2 regions of the Terrisporobacter glycolicus ATCC 14880 genome follow, and region 1 is predicted to be linked to the other one. Evidence: riboswitches for the same ligand, from Rfam matches in the RefSeq annotation. Region 1 holds a riboswitch; the other holds the start of a gene.

What was found. Region 1 has a riboswitch for glycine ahead of gcvPA (aminomethyl-transferring glycine dehydrogenase subunit GcvPA). Riboswitches for the same ligand answer to the same signal wherever they lie in the genome.
Region 2: linked by a shared signal. The riboswitch ahead of TEGL_RS11255 (saccharopine dehydrogenase family protein) and the one ahead of gcvPA (aminomethyl-transferring glycine dehydrogenase subunit GcvPA) in region 1 are both predicted to bind glycine.

Annotation. Positions count from the first base shown of each region.
Region 1 covers NZ_CP117523.1:603,309-611,130, forward strand. Annotated here, with positions in the region: gene TEGL_RS03120 (FtsX-like permease family protein) at 1-706, shown strand, start outside; gene TEGL_RS03125 (DUF2628 domain-containing protein) at 928-1,605, shown strand; gene TEGL_RS03130 (folate family ECF transporter S component) at 1,881-2,399, shown strand; glycine riboswitch at 2,705-2,815, shown strand; gene gcvPA (aminomethyl-transferring glycine dehydrogenase subunit GcvPA) at 2,987-5,470, shown strand; gene gcvPB (aminomethyl-transferring glycine dehydrogenase subunit GcvPB) at 5,472-6,920, shown strand; gene TEGL_RS03145 (winged helix-turn-helix transcriptional regulator) at 7,032-7,373, shown strand; gene TEGL_RS03150 (dihydrolipoyl dehydrogenase family protein) at 7,461-7,822, shown strand, end outside.
Region 2 covers NZ_CP117523.1:2,276,655-2,284,476, reverse strand. Annotated here, with positions in the region: gene TEGL_RS11285 (biotin transporter BioY) at 1-401, shown strand, start outside; gene bioB (biotin synthase BioB) at 459-1,421, shown strand; gene bioD (dethiobiotin synthase) at 1,414-2,082, shown strand; gene TEGL_RS11270 (hypothetical protein) at 2,295-2,951, shown strand; gene TEGL_RS11265 (dihydrofolate reductase family protein) at 3,113-3,649, shown strand; gene TEGL_RS11260 ((2Fe-2S)-binding protein) at 3,750-4,049, shown strand; glycine riboswitch at 4,198-4,304, shown strand; gene TEGL_RS11255 (saccharopine dehydrogenase family protein) at 4,483-5,733, shown strand; gene TEGL_RS11250 (GTP-binding protein) at 5,883-6,806, shown strand; gene TEGL_RS11245 (pseudouridine-5'-phosphate glycosidase) at 6,879-7,799, opposite strand; gene TEGL_RS11240 (PfkB family carbohydrate kinase) at 7,799-7,822, opposite strand, start outside.

The DNA of each region.
Region 1 (7,822 bases):
TACACAGATAAAAGATAATGAAGCAATATTAATAATTCCTAAAAACTTAATAAATGCCTTTGACTTTAAAGTGGATTTTGATTTAGGTAATAAAAATATTAAAATAATTGACTATTATGCAATGAATTTATTTGGATTTTTTAGAGGTAATCTTCCATCTGTTATTGTAAACGATAGTACATTTAATTCTTTAAAAAAAGACTTAAATAAAGATACAGAAAATATATCTTGTATCACCTTAGAAAACTTTGATAATAGTGCCAATATAGTGAAAGATATAAAGAAAAACAGTAATATGAAACCTTATAGTGTAGATAATTTCAATGAAGATAGGTATAATTTTATAAATGCAATTTACTTTATAGGTCTATTTATGTCATTGGTATTTATAATATCTGTAGGAAGTATTATGTACTTTAAATGTATTTCTGATGCAAGTAAAGATAAGCCAAGATTTGATACATTGAGAAAAATCGGAACAAATCAAGAATATATTAATAAATCTATTTATAAACAAGTGGGAATATTTTTCTTATTTCCAGCTATAGTAGCTATTGTTCATAGCGCAGTAGCTAGTTATGCAGTAACAAATTTGTTTAACCAAGATGGAAGATTCTCTACAATATTAACCACTGGCATTTTCTCAGTAATTTATTTTATTTATTACTTACTAACTTCAAAAAAATATATATCTTTAACAAAATAATGAATTAAGCCGTATTTTATTTAATTAGACTAGATGAAATATGGCTTATATTATATTGTGAAACTTTATATTATGTTTTAATGCCACAGAATAATCCATTAACTTTTATTGCATATAAAGTAAAATAATTAATGAAATATATTATTAGACTCTATTGTAAGAATATATTAATAATAGTAAAATAAAAATACTTATTAAAAAATATTTAAGGAGAGAAAATTATGGCTGAAGATAATAGGTTCATATATTGCTCAAAATGTGGGAAAAAAAGTTCAAAAGATGCTAAGTTTTGTACAAATTGTGGAAATAAATTAATAACAATAGAGGATAGTATAAAAAGTACTACTGAAAATATTAAAGATGCTATAAAAAATAATGAAACATATAGAAGTTTTACAGATAATAATTATGATGAAAATTATAGAGCTGACTTTGATAATAGAGATATGGTTAAATTTATACAAACGAAAGAAGAATATTATATACCTAAATTTAAGGAAATCCAAGAGATATATAAATCTACTAGTTGGAACTGGGCTGCATTTTTCTTCAATTCATGGTGGTTTTTATATAGAAAAATGTATGTTATAGGTTTTGGACTTATTGTAGCAGATATATTAATTGGATTGCTGATGCCAACTGTATCATTAATTGCAAGTATAGCCATAGCAGTGATTTCAGGATTATATGGAAATATAGCTTATTTAAAACATATACAAAAGCAATTAAATTCTTTCACTAATATGGGAGAGGATATAAAGCAAAGATTAATATTAAATAAAGGTGGAGTTAATATAGCAATACCAATAATATTAGCTATAATTACCATAGTTTTTTTATTATTGATAGGTGCATTAGGAACATTTTTATTTATGTTCTCTTCTCCATATTATTACTAAAATTATATAATTTAATAATAATTAAGACACATAAACATTTATGTTTATGTGTCTTTTTTTATTTACATAGAATTATTTATTGGATTTACTGTAAAAAGGTTAATAATCTAATTATTTTAAAAACCTTTGTGCTACAATTTAATTAAGTTATTTAAATTTAATAGATAGGCTAATCAATAGATGATAATAAAAATATATATAAAGAATTTATCATTTTTGATAACTCCACACATGAATCACTTATTTATGTGCTAACCAAATTTAGGAGGAAATTTATGAATAAAAAATTTAATGTTAAAAGACTAGTTCAGACTAGTTTATTAGTTGCATTACAAATAATATTAACTAGATTTTGCTCTATACAAACGCCTATAGTTAGAATAGGATTCGGTTTTTTACCGGTGGCTATAATTGCTATTATGTACGGACCAATATGGTCTGGTGTTGCAAATGGTATAGCAGATATTATAGGTGTAGTACTATTTCCAACAGGAGCTTTTTTCCCAGGATTTACACTTACGGCCATATTGTCGGGAATAGTATATGGAGTATTTTTACATAATAAGGCAGTTACGTGGACAAGAATAATAGGAACTGTTTTAGTTATAGATATAATTTTAAATTTAGGTCTTGATACTTATTGGTTATCTATTTTAATGGGTAAAGGATTTATAGGATTATTACCAACGCGTTTACTTAAAGAAGCTATTATGATACCGTTAAAAGTTATAACAATAGGTATTGTTTGGAAAAAATTTATAGTGAAATTACCTAAATTTTCACAAGCTATATAAGAAAAATGATTTGTATAAGATTTAACCACTGCGAATTTAGATTAAAAATAATAGTTGTTTAGCAATTCATATCAGAACTATAATGGCTAATATTGGGGTAAGTTTTTGATTTTTATTAAGTAACTTTAATGTATGATAAAAGCGATTATAATTTTTATAAGCACTTTTGTATATTTATTACATCTAATTATCTAATGATTTTGAATTGTCGAAAAAATCAGAAAAAATATATAAGAAAATGAACAAAAACAGTTGAAAAATATTATGAACTCACATACAATGATTTTAGAATTAAATAAATCCAAATGATATTTACGAGAGACGTTTTTACTTAGGTAAAAAGGCCGAAGAAGCAATCTGAAAATTGCCATTAAATTTTCAGAGAAACTTTCAGGCAAGAATATCGTAAATTGATGGAACTCTGGAAAGACTTTGCTCATTAAGAGTGAAAGTCACCGACGAAGAAAATGAGATTATCTCGCTAAAACTTTCAGGTAAATGAACAGAGGATATGTGGCTACTACTTGTAGTGTCTGCATATCCTCTTTTTTATGTTTATATAAAAAATGTGATGGGGGAGTAGGAGAATGATAGAATGTATGGAGTTAAAAAGAACTAAGTTATTTTCTACACATGAAAAATTAAATGCAAAAATGTTTGAATTTGCAGGATGGGAAATGCCATTAGAGTATGCAAGTGCAACTAAAGAACATGACTATGTAAGAAGAAGTGCTGGGCTATTTGATGTTTCTCACATGGGAGAAGTTGAAGTCAAGGGAAAAGAAGCATTTAATTTTATACAGTATTTAATTACAAATGACATTACAAACCTGAAAGCAGAAGAGATTATATACTCACCAATGTGTTATGAAAATGGAATGGCAGTAGATGATTTGTTAGTTTATATGATAGAAGAAGAAAATTATTTACTAGTAATTAATGCTGGTAATATAGATAAAGATTATGAATGGATTAAAAATCAAAGTGAAGAATTTGATGTAAATATAAGTAACGTATCTAATTATGTTTCTCAATTGGCAATACAAGGTCCAAAAGCTGAAGAAATATTATCTAAGTTAGTAAATATAAATTTAAATGATATAGAATTTTATAAATTCAAAAATAATATAGAGGTTTGTGGAGAAAAATGTATAGTTTCAAGAACAGGTTATACTGGTGAAGACGGATTTGAAATATACTGCGATGAAAATGTAGTAGAGAAAATATGGAATGATATTTTGGAAGTAGGAAAAGATAGCATAACACCAGCAGGTCTTGGGGCTAGAGATACTTTAAGAGCAGAGGTGAATTTACCTCTTTATGGCCATGAAATAAGTGAAGAAATATCTCCTCTAGAAGGTGGGTTAGGAATATTTGTTAAACTGAATAAAGAAAATTTTATAGGTAAAGAAGCTTTAATTGGTTTAAAGTCACAGGAAACTCAAAGAAAATTAGTTGCTTTTGAAATGCAAGGAAAAGGTATGATAAGAAGTGGCTATGAAGTAGAAGTAGATGATAAAGTTATAGGATTTGTTACTACTGGACTTAAATCTCCTACTTTAGACAAATTTATAGGAATGGCAATTATAGATAGTAATTATGCCAAAGTTGGAAATGAAATAGGAGTAAGAGTAAGAAAAAAACTTGTAAGTGCAGTAATAGTAAAAAGACCTTTTTATAAAAAACAATATAAAAAATCTGAAATAATAAAGGAAGAATATAAGCAATATTCATATATACCAGCGACTCATGAAGATGAAGAAAAAATGCTTAAAGCATGTAAAGTAAATACAATAGACGATCTATTCTCAGACATACCTGACAGTTTAAAATTAAAAAGAGATTTACAGTTAGAAGAATCAAAATCAGAATTAGAAGTTAGTCAAATAGTAAAAAACATAGCAGATAAAAATATAAGTACAGAAGAATTAACTTGCTTTTTAGGAGCAGGGGCTTATGATCATTATGTTCCTTCGATCATAAAACATATTACATCAAGAAGTGAATTTTACACAGCATATACACCATATCAAGCAGAAATAAGCCAAGGAACATTACAAAGTATATTTGAATTCCAATCAATGATAGCAGAAATAACAAAAATGGATATAGCAAATGCATCTATGTATGATGGTGCAACAGCAGCAGTGGAAGGATGCTTATTAGCAGTTTCAAAAACTAGACGTAAAAAAGTAGTAGTAGGAAAAACTGTTCATCCAGAAACAAGAAAAATATTAAAAACTTATTTACAATTTAATAATTGTGAAGTTGTGGAAGTTGATTATGATAGGGAGTTAGGTATGACGGATTTAAATAGATTGAATGAAGTAGTAGACGAGAACACTGCTTGTGTACTACTTCAAAACCCAAACTTTTTTGGTGTTATAGAAGACGTTGATGAAGTGGGTCAAATAGCTCATGGCAAAAAAGCTATGTATGTATTAAGTGTAAATCCAATAACTTTGAGTGTACTAAAGTCTCCAGGAGAAGTAGGAGCAGATGTAGCTGTGGGAGATGCTCAGCCTTTAGGAAATGCATTAAACTATGGCGGACCATATGTAGGATTCTTAGCTATAAAATCAGGTTTAATAAGAAAAATGCCTGGTAGAGTAGTTGGTCAAACAGTAGATAGAGATGGAAATAGATGTTACTGTTTAACTCTTCAAACCAGAGAACAACATGTTAGACGTGAAAAAGCAACTTCAAATATATGCTCTAACCAAGGTTTGTGTGCATTAAACTCAGCAATTTATATGGCAACTATGGGTAAAAAAGGCTATGAGGAAGTAGCAATGCAAAATATACAAAAATCACATCATGCATATAAGAAAATAAGTAAAGGCGGAAAATTCCAGATACTATTTAAAGGAAAATTCTTCAATGAATTTGTGATGAAATCACCAATTGAAATAAAGGAACTAAATAAAAAATTGTTAGAGAATAATATACTTGGAGGATATGATTTAGGCAAAGATTATCCAGAATTGGCAGATTGCACTATGATTTGTGTAACTGAAAAAAGAAGTGCAGATGAAATAGATAAATTAATGAGAATTATGGAGGGAATGTAAAATGAAAGAATATAATAGCTTATTAATTGAAATTTCCAAGGAAGGAAGAAAAGCTTATTCTCTTCCAAAACTAGACGTAGAACTTACAAAACTAGATGAAATGCTAGATCATAATATGATAAAGAAAACTGATTTAGAATTACCTGAATTAAGTGAGTTAGATGTAGTAAGACATTATACTTTATTATCAAATAAGAATTTCGGTGTGGATACAGGATTTTACCCTCTAGGATCTTGTACTATGAAGTATAATCCAAAAATAAATGAAGATATGGCTTCACTTAGCAAATTTACTAATATGCATCCTTATCAGCCAGTTGAAACATCACAAGGATCTTTAGAATTAATGTACAATTTATCAAAAATGTTATGTGAAATAACAGGAATGGATGAGGTAACTTTACAGCCTTCTGCAGGAGCACATGGAGAATATACAGGGCTTATGATGATAAGAAAATACCATGAAAGTAGAGGCGATTTAAAAAGAACTAAGGTTATAGTACCAGACTCTGCTCATGGAACAAATCCTGCCAGTGCAAATATGGCTGGGTTTGATATTATTGAAGTTGAATCAACTAAAAATGGAGCAGTTGATATAAATAAATTAAAAGAAGTACTAAATGATGAAGTAGCTGCATTAATGTTAACTAATCCAAGTACTCTAGGATTGTTTGAAAGAAATATAGAAGAAATAGCAAATCTAGTTCATGAAGATGGAGGACTTTTATATTACGATGGAGCAAATACAAATGCAATTATGGGAATAACTAGAGCAGGAGACATGGGATTTGATGTAGTTCACTTGAATTTACACAAAACATTTGCGGCACCTCATGGTGGTGGAGGGCCTGGAAGTGGTCCAGTAGGAGTAAAAAAAGATTTAATTCCTTATTTACCAGTGCCAACAATAGAAAAAGTAGATGATAAATATATATTAAATTATGATAAAAAGGACTCTATAGGAAAAATTAAAAATTACTATGGTAATTTTTCAGTAATGGTTAGATCTTTTGCATACATCTTAACTATGGGTAAAGATGGACTTAAAAAAGCAAGCCAAATGGCTGTTTTAAATGCAAATTATTTAAAAGAAAAGCTAAAAGAGAACTATGATTTGCCAATAGATGAAGTTTGTAAACATGAATTTGTATTAAAAGGACCTCATGGAGAATACAATACAATGGATATTGCAAAAAGAATGTTAGATTATGGCTATCATCCACCAACGGTTTACTTCCCATTAATAATTAGAGAAGCAATGATGATAGAACCAACTGAAACAGAAAGCTTGGAGACTTTAGATAAATTTATAGAAGCTATGAAATCCATAGCAAAAGAAGGAAGAGAGAGCCCAGAACTATTGACTTCAGCTCCTCATAACACTATTATTAGTAGAGTTGATGATGCAAGAGCAGTGAAAAAACCTATATTAACTTGGAAGAATAGATAAAAAATTAATATACCTAAAAAAATACCTAAGTAGTTATATAATTATATATTTCTTAGGTATTTTTTATTATAGTGTATAATAAGAAAATAAATATGTATTGGAGGATAAAAAATGTTCAAAATAGATGAAATAATTTATGATTGTCCAGTAGAAGCTTTGTCTAATATATTAGGTAAAAAATGGGTTGCAGTTATAATCTGGGAGATAAAAAGTGAAAAAATAAGATTTGGAGAGCTACAAAGGAAAATAGAAGGTTGTAGCAAAAAAATGTTAACACAGCAATTAGATTTATTAATTAATAATAAAATAGTTGTAAAAGAGAAGAAAACTATAAATAACACTATGGAGTCTACTTATTATTTAAGTGATAGCGGATTAAAATTACTTCCTATTATGGAGAGTATGATTCATTGGAGTAACAGTAACTTATCTTGTGACAAAGAGCATAAGTAGTTACAAAAAAGTGCCTAATTGAGTCATATTAATAATCTTGTTACTATTTAATCGAGAATAATAAAAGAGATAACAGGGGGACTTAATATGATAAATAAATATGATGCTATAATAATAGGATTTGGAAAAGGTGGAAAAACTTTAGGTGCTGATTTAGGCAGTAAAGGTTTAAAAGTAGCTTTAATAGAAAAATCTAAACAAATGTACGGAGGAACTTGCATAAATGTGGCATGTATTCCTACTAAATCTTTAGAGAATCAAGCTAGTAAAATTAGAAGACACAATCTTAATGATTTTAATGAAATGAAATTAAAATATGAACAAGCCATAGAAAATAAAGACGCTTTAACAAAAAAGCTAAGAATGGCTAATTATAATAAATTAGATAAAAATGAAAACATAACAATATTTACGGGAGAGGCATCTTTTGTAAATGAAAATACTGTGGA
Region 2 (7,822 bases), 1.7 Mb from region 1:
TTTCAGTATTGGTATATGTTATAACAGGTCTTATGGGATTTCCTATATTTGCAGCAGGTGGAGGACTTACATATATACTAAGACCTAGTTTCGGATATTTGATAGGATTTATATTATGTGCATTTGTTACAGGATTTGTTTGCGAGAAAATAAAAAGTAAGAAAATATCTAAGTACTTAATAGCAGCTTTTTGTGGTTTTTTAGTTACTTATGCCATTGGTCTTACATATAAATATTTTATTTTAAATTTTTATATGGGAACTAAAATGCCTTTTTTAGCAATATTTCTATCATGTTTTCCGCTAGACATTCCTGGAGATATAGTTTTATGTATTACAGCTAGTTTAGTAGGTTCAAAATTAAGTAAATATGTAAAAAGAGAAAATGTAAATTATGCTTAAAGCCGTATTTTAATTTTAATATTAGTAAACATAGTAATTTAAGAAGGAGTTGGAATTATGCTTAAAAAAATTAGTGAAACAATAATCAATGAAGAATTAATAGATAAAGATACTGCTTTAAGTTTATTAAAATATGATACAGAAGATTTATGCAAAGAAGCTGACAAAATTAGAAAGCACTTTTGTGGTAATGAATTTGATTTATGTACCATAGTAAATGGTAAAAGTGGCAGATGCTCAGAAGACTGCAAGTTTTGTGCTCAATCTAGTCATTATAAATCTGAAGTTGAAAATTATGAATTATTAGATACAAATTCAATGAAAAAAGAAGCAATTTATAATGATGAAAAAAATGTAGGTCGTTATTCTGTTGTTACAAGTGGGAAAAAGTTAAGTTCAAAAGAAGTAGACTCCCTATGTGACACATATATAGAAATAAGAAAAAGTTGTAAAATTAAATTATGTGCTTCTGGCGGTTTATTAACTTATGAAGAGCTATGTAAATTAAAAGAAGCAGGTGTAATAAGATATCATAATAATCTAGAAAGTAGCAAAAGATTTTTCTCGCAAATATGTACTACTCATACTTATGATGAAAAAATTGAAACTATAAAAGCTGCTAAGAAAGCAGGCCTTACAGTTTGTTCTGGTGGAATAATGGGTCTTGGTGAAAATATGGAAGATCGTATCGATTTAGCATTTACACTTAGAGATTTAGGGATAACTTCAGTGCCTATTAATATACTAAACCCTATAAAAGGTACACCATTAGAAAATAATAAAGTATTAACATTGGACGAGGTAAGAAAAATAGTCGCTATTTATAGATTTATTCTACCTAACGCACAACTTCGTTTGGCTGGAGGGAGAGGTCTCTTAGAAGATAAAGGATTAAGTGTTTTCTCATCAGGTGCCAACGCTGCAATTACAGGAGATATGTTAACCACTTCTGGAATTACTATTGATGAAGATATGAAAATCATAAAGAAACTTGGATATGAGGTGAAGTGTAATGAATAAAGGTGTATTTATTACAGGTACTTCCACAGATGTGGGTAAAACTTATGTTAGTTCTTTAATAGTAAAAAATCTTAGAGAAAATAATGTGAACTGCGGATATTTTAAAGGAGCTTTAAGTGGAGCTTATTTGGAAGATAATGAATTAATACCTGGAGATGCAAAGGAAGTATGCATTAGATCAAATTTAAATTACAATCCGAAAGACTTAGTAAGTTATATATTTAAAGAACCGGTATCTCCTCACTTAGCAGCAAAAATAAATAATGAATTTATTGAGTCAAATAAAATAAAAGCAGATTTTGATAAAATTAGTAAGAATTACGACTTTATGGTTGTTGAGGGATGTGGAGGAATTATTTGTCCTTTAAGATTTGATGATAAAAAAATAATGTTAACTGATATTATAAAATTACTAAATCTTCCTATTATTATAGTTGCTGATGGAGGACTTGGAACAATAAATGATACAGTTCTTACAGCAGAATATGCCAAATCTCAAGGCTTTTCAATAATAGGCATTATTCTTAATAACTATGATGAAAATAATATGATACATATTGATAATAAAAAAATGATAGAAGATTTAACTAATATACCTGTTATTGTTTGTGTAAAAGAAGGTGATGAAAATATAAATACATCTTTAAAGGAAGTAATTTAAAAATAAAATATATTCAAGTAGAAAAGGATGGCTAATGCCATCCTTTTTATTTTGATTAATATTAATTAAAATAAACTATCAAAAATGTAATATTTCTGTAATGTAAATCAATTGTTGAAAAAATCTACCTAATATAAAATAAAAATATATTTTTCGTGTTGTTTGTTGGATTTAGAGCAATTAGATTTATTAAATATAAGGGAGATGGTAAAATGAAATTTTCAAAAGGAAAAGTTATAGCAGCAGTTTTAGGAATATTAGTTATTGTAGGTGGTGTATCTGTATATAAATCATTAATTAATGATTATCCATACAGACTTATATATATATCAGAAGAAGGCAATAAAAAGGAAAAATCACAAGAAGAAGCAATAAATGAAGCATTGAAAGGTTCAAATGCAAAAGAGACTAACTTTGATATGCTTAAAGTAGATGACAAAGGAACTGTAGTTATCAAGCAAACAGAATATAATAAATTAGCTAAAGATAAAAGTCTTAAAGTGGTTGACCTTTCTGGTGATGAAGCCATGATTATACCTAGATATGATGGGATAAAGAATTTATCATATTTAAACAAGCAAAAAGAAGTAAAGGAATTTAAAGCAAAGGATATTGATATAAAAATAAAAGGTGTTCTTAATAAGAAAATCTTAATAACTGGACTTTTTAAGAATCAGTTTGTTGTAAGTGATAAAACTTATGAAAAATTATCTAAGGATAGTAAAATACTAAAAGTAAATGGTTATGATTATGAAAGCAATAAAAATATACAAAATAATGTGACTAGATTATTTAAAAATAAGCTATTTTCAATTAGTAATGATGACAGATTATATTACTTAATTGGAAAAGATGCTTATGCAGAATAATAGTTTTAAAATTAATTAAAGAATTAGCTGATCTATTGTAAAGATAGTAATAATACATTGATGTACTATTACTATCTTTTTTATTTAAGTGTACTAATAATGGGTATATAAAGGAAATACTATTTAAGGATATTTAATTATTGAATAAAAGGAGAAATATAATGAGCAGAAAAATAATCTTTAACTTAGCTATGAGTATAGATGGATATATAAGCGATGAAGATGGTGGATTTGATTGGATTGTGGGAGAGGATAATAATTCACTGGATACTAAAGGACAATTTGAGTTTAATAAATTTTTAGAAACTTGCGATACAATAGTGATGGGAAGAAAGTCTTATGAAGATATACCTAGAGAAACTTTTGATGAATTTTCAGATAAAAAAATTTACTTAGTTACCAATAAGAAACTTAATATAAATAAAGATAATGTGGAGATTATAAATGGAGATATTGTTGGAAAAATACTTAACCTAAAAAAAGAAGAAGGAAAGAATATATGGATATTTGGTGGTGCAATTTTAGCAGATACATTCATAAAATCTGATGTTATAGATGAGTACATAATCGGTATAATTCCTTGTATATTAGGTAAGGGAAGAAAGTTATTTTTGGAAAATAATCCAACTATAAATTTACATTTAAAAAATTATAGTTTCTCAGGTGGAATTGCAGTATTAACTTATACAAAAAGATAGAATTATATTAAAAAATGATATTTGTATAAACCTACACTAAAATGGAATAATAAATTTAAAATGAAAAATAATATTATTTATAAATATAAGGAGTATGGATATGATTTTAGATAAGGAAAAATATATAAAAGTTAGAGCAGCTCAGGCACAAGGAGCTAGAACGGTACAAGATGTTAAGGTCATGACAGATATAGTTATAGAAAATGATGAAGAATATAGAGAAATTGATAGGGTAGTACAAAATGTTTGTAAATGCCAAAATGTATCTGTAAATGAAGTTGTAGCAGCGGTTAAAAGTGGTGCACAAACAGTAGAACAAGTTATGGAAGAGACTAAAGCAGGAACTGGTTGTGGTAGATGTAAAGGAATAATAGAAAATATATTAAAAAATAAAAAATAATTGTATTAAAAAAGCCTTAGTAAATTGAAAACAATTACTAAGGCTTTTTATATGTAAAATATACATAAATTTAAAGAGTAATCTAAATTATATATTGACAATGAAAATATATATTATAAAATATAAATAGTAAAATAAATATGATCGGATGAGAATAATCTTAGACATTACTTAAATGTAAGGCCGAAGAAGCAAAAAAAAGAATTTATCTTAATCTTTTTTGAAACTGACAGGCAAAAGGAAGATTATTTGACGAAGCTTTGGAGAGAACGGATACCGTCGCCTACGTGGCTATAACCAACTGGCAAAAGGACAGAGTAATAAGATACTTAATTTTAGTATGCTTATTATTCTGTCCTTTTTTGCTTTTGAAAAATCATATTTATGTATAAATGTATATTTATAAATTTAAATAAGGGAGATATAAATTATTATGAGAATGATGTTAGTAGGATCAGGAGCAGTAGGAGAATCAATACTAAAAATACTGCAAAGTAGAGAAAATTATAGAGAATGGTTAGAATTTGTTTTAGTTGCGGATTATAATTTAGATAGAGCTAAAGAAGTAATAGAAAATTTAAAGGAAAAAGAAAATTATAAGGCAGTTCAAGTTGATGCTAAAAATAAAAATGAGATGATTGAATTAATTAAAGAGTATAATATAGATTTTGTAATGGATTCTGCGGCTCCATTTGTAAGTAATCAAATATTTGATGCTGCTTATGAGGGTGGAGCAAGTTATGGTAGTATGGGAACATGGTCAGTACCTATGGATAATCCTAAATTTGGTATAGGAATAGAAAATAGCTATATAGAGCCTATGACCAAGTACAACTTTGATAGGCATGAAAACTGGAAGAATAAAAATCAAATGGCTTGTATATGCATGGGTATAGACCCAGGTGTAGTAAATGTATTTGCAAAATATGCTGCAGAGTATGAATTTGATGAACTACATGAAGTGCATGTAAAAGATGGTGGAAACTTAGAAATACCAGGTGCCAAAGAAAATGATATAACTTTTGGATTTAATGTATGGACTATTTTAGATGAAGTTATGAATCCTAATGTGGAGTATAATAAAGACAAGGGTGGATTTATAGTGGAAGATGCTTTTAGTGGAGAAGAAACATTTATAATGCCTGAAGGTGTTGGAGAAAATAATTTGATAAAAGTAGAACATGAAGAAGTAGTTACTATGCAAAGATATTTAGGTAAATATGGTCTTAAAAAAGCTACTTTTAAAATAGCTTTAGACCCATCTTTAGTAAATGCTTTAAAAGTAATAGATTCATTAGGTCTTAGAAGTATACACCCTGTTGATGTGGGTGGAGTAAAAGTAGTGCCAAGGGATGTAGTTGCAGCATGTGCTCCGCAACCAAAAGAGATAGGTGATGAAATGATAGGCATGATGCTTGTTGGAGTTCATTGTATAGGTATAAAAGATGGAAAGAAAAAAGAAATTTTTATATATCAACCATTTGAAAATAAACAATCAATAAAAGATTGGGGCATGCAAGCAGTAGTAGCTCAAACAGGATTTGGTGCAGCTCTTACTATAGAACTTATTGCTAGGGGAATATGGAAGGGAGAAGGAGTATTTTCACCAGAGTATTTTAATCCAATTCCATACTTAGATTTAATGAAAGAAACAGGATTTAGATACGAAATAATAAATATGTAAATTAAAAAACTACAGTTTCTCATGTTAATATATATCAATAAAATTTATATTTACTCAAACTTTATAGAAAATATCAATTTCAATAAATATTTTTTATATGTTACTCTTATAATTGAATTAAGTTAAATTAAGACAAAAGAGGAGAGAAAATGAGTATAAAAATCGATATTATTTCAGGATTTTTAGGTGCTGGAAAAACAACTTTTTTAAATGAGTTTGTTAAAAATACAGATGAAAAAATTGCTATTATTGAGAATGAATTTGGGGATATGTCTATAGATAGTGATTTAATAAAGGGAGATTTTATAATAAAAGAATTACCATCAGGATGTATATGTTGCAGTTTAATAGGTAACTTTAAAGAAGCAATATTATCCCTAATTGAAGAAACTAGTTTAGATAGAATTATAATAGAACCTTCTGGAGTTGCCATGTTATCAGACATAATTAAACTGTGCCAAGATATATGTAAGTATTCAAAGAAAGAAATGATAATCAATAATGTAATAACAATAGTAGATTTATGCAATTTTTATGAGTATGAAGATAATTTTGGAGATTTTTATTTAAATCAAATTAAAAATGCAAACATTATACTACTTAGTCATTTTGAAGGAGTGAACAAAAATGAGCTTGAACCTATTATATGGAAACTTAGTGACTATAATGAGCAAGCCTATATAATAGAAGAAGATTGGTATTTAAAAAGAGAATTAAACTTAAAACATTATATTGAAGCTTTAGAAATAAATAGAGTTGTTATAAAAGAAAATTTAAATGATACAACTAGAATTAAGAAGTTATTGAAATCTACTACAATAGATAAACCTAAGGTTTTTACAGAAGAAGAATTAAAAGAAGTATTAGAATTACTAAATGATAAAAAACAGGGATATGTATTAAGGGGAAAAGGAATAATTCAAATTGAAAATGGTAAAACTGTTCATTTTGACTTTACTCCAAGGAATTATTCTTATGAATATATGAATAAAATATGTAAGACCAAAGTAGTCATAATAGGACTGCTATTAAATACAAAATTATTAAAAGAATTATTTTTAAATGAGAATTAAAATAATTATAAAAAATAAGGAGCTGTGGTACAAGTATTAAAAGTTGTTGTACTACAGCCCTTTTTAGGATTATTATTTATTTAAATCAGCTAAGTCTTTTGCTATATTAGCAGCAACTTTAGCATTGTTGTAAACAAGTTCTATATTAGAGGCAAGAGATTTTCCTTCAGTTATAGTTTTTACTTTATCTAATAAGAAAGGTGTAACTTGCTTTCCACCTATATGTTTCTCTTCAGCTTCTTTTAAAGCAGATTCTATGGCATTAGTTATGGTATCATAATCCATTTCAAATTCTTTAGGTATTGGATTAGCTATAACCATACCGCCTTTTAGATTTAAGTCCCACTTAGCTTTTAAAGCTTCAGCTACTTCCACAGAAGAGTCTACTCTGTAGTCAACACCAAATCCTGATTTTCTAGTGTAGAAAGCAGGCATTTCTTCAGTTCCAAACCCTACTACTGGAACACCGTGAGTTTCTAAGTATTCTAAAGTTAAACCAATATCTAATATAGACTTAGCTCCAGCACATATAACAGCAACATTAGTATTAGCTAATTCTTCTAAGTCAGCAGATATATCCATAGTAGTTTCGCCACCTCTATGAACTCCACCTATTCCACCAGTAGCAAACACTTTAACACCAGCAAGATCTGCAAGTATCATAGTAGTAGCAACAGTAGTAGCTCCAGTTAATTTTTTAGATATTATAAATGGTAAGTCTCTTCTAGAAGCTTTAACTACATTTTTGCTTGTAGCTAATAATTCTATTTCTTCTTTAGTTAAACCAACTTTTAAAACTCCATCTAGTATAGCTATAGTTGCAGGAACTGCACCATTTTCTCTTATTATATTTTCAACAGTACTAGCCATTTCAACGTTTTGTGGGTATGGCATACCATGAGATATTATTGTAGATTCTAAAGCAACAACTGGTCTTCCTTCCTTAACGGCTGCTTCAACTTCTGGATGTATTTGTAAATATTTTTTTAACATTATATTAACTCCTTTATTGTTTT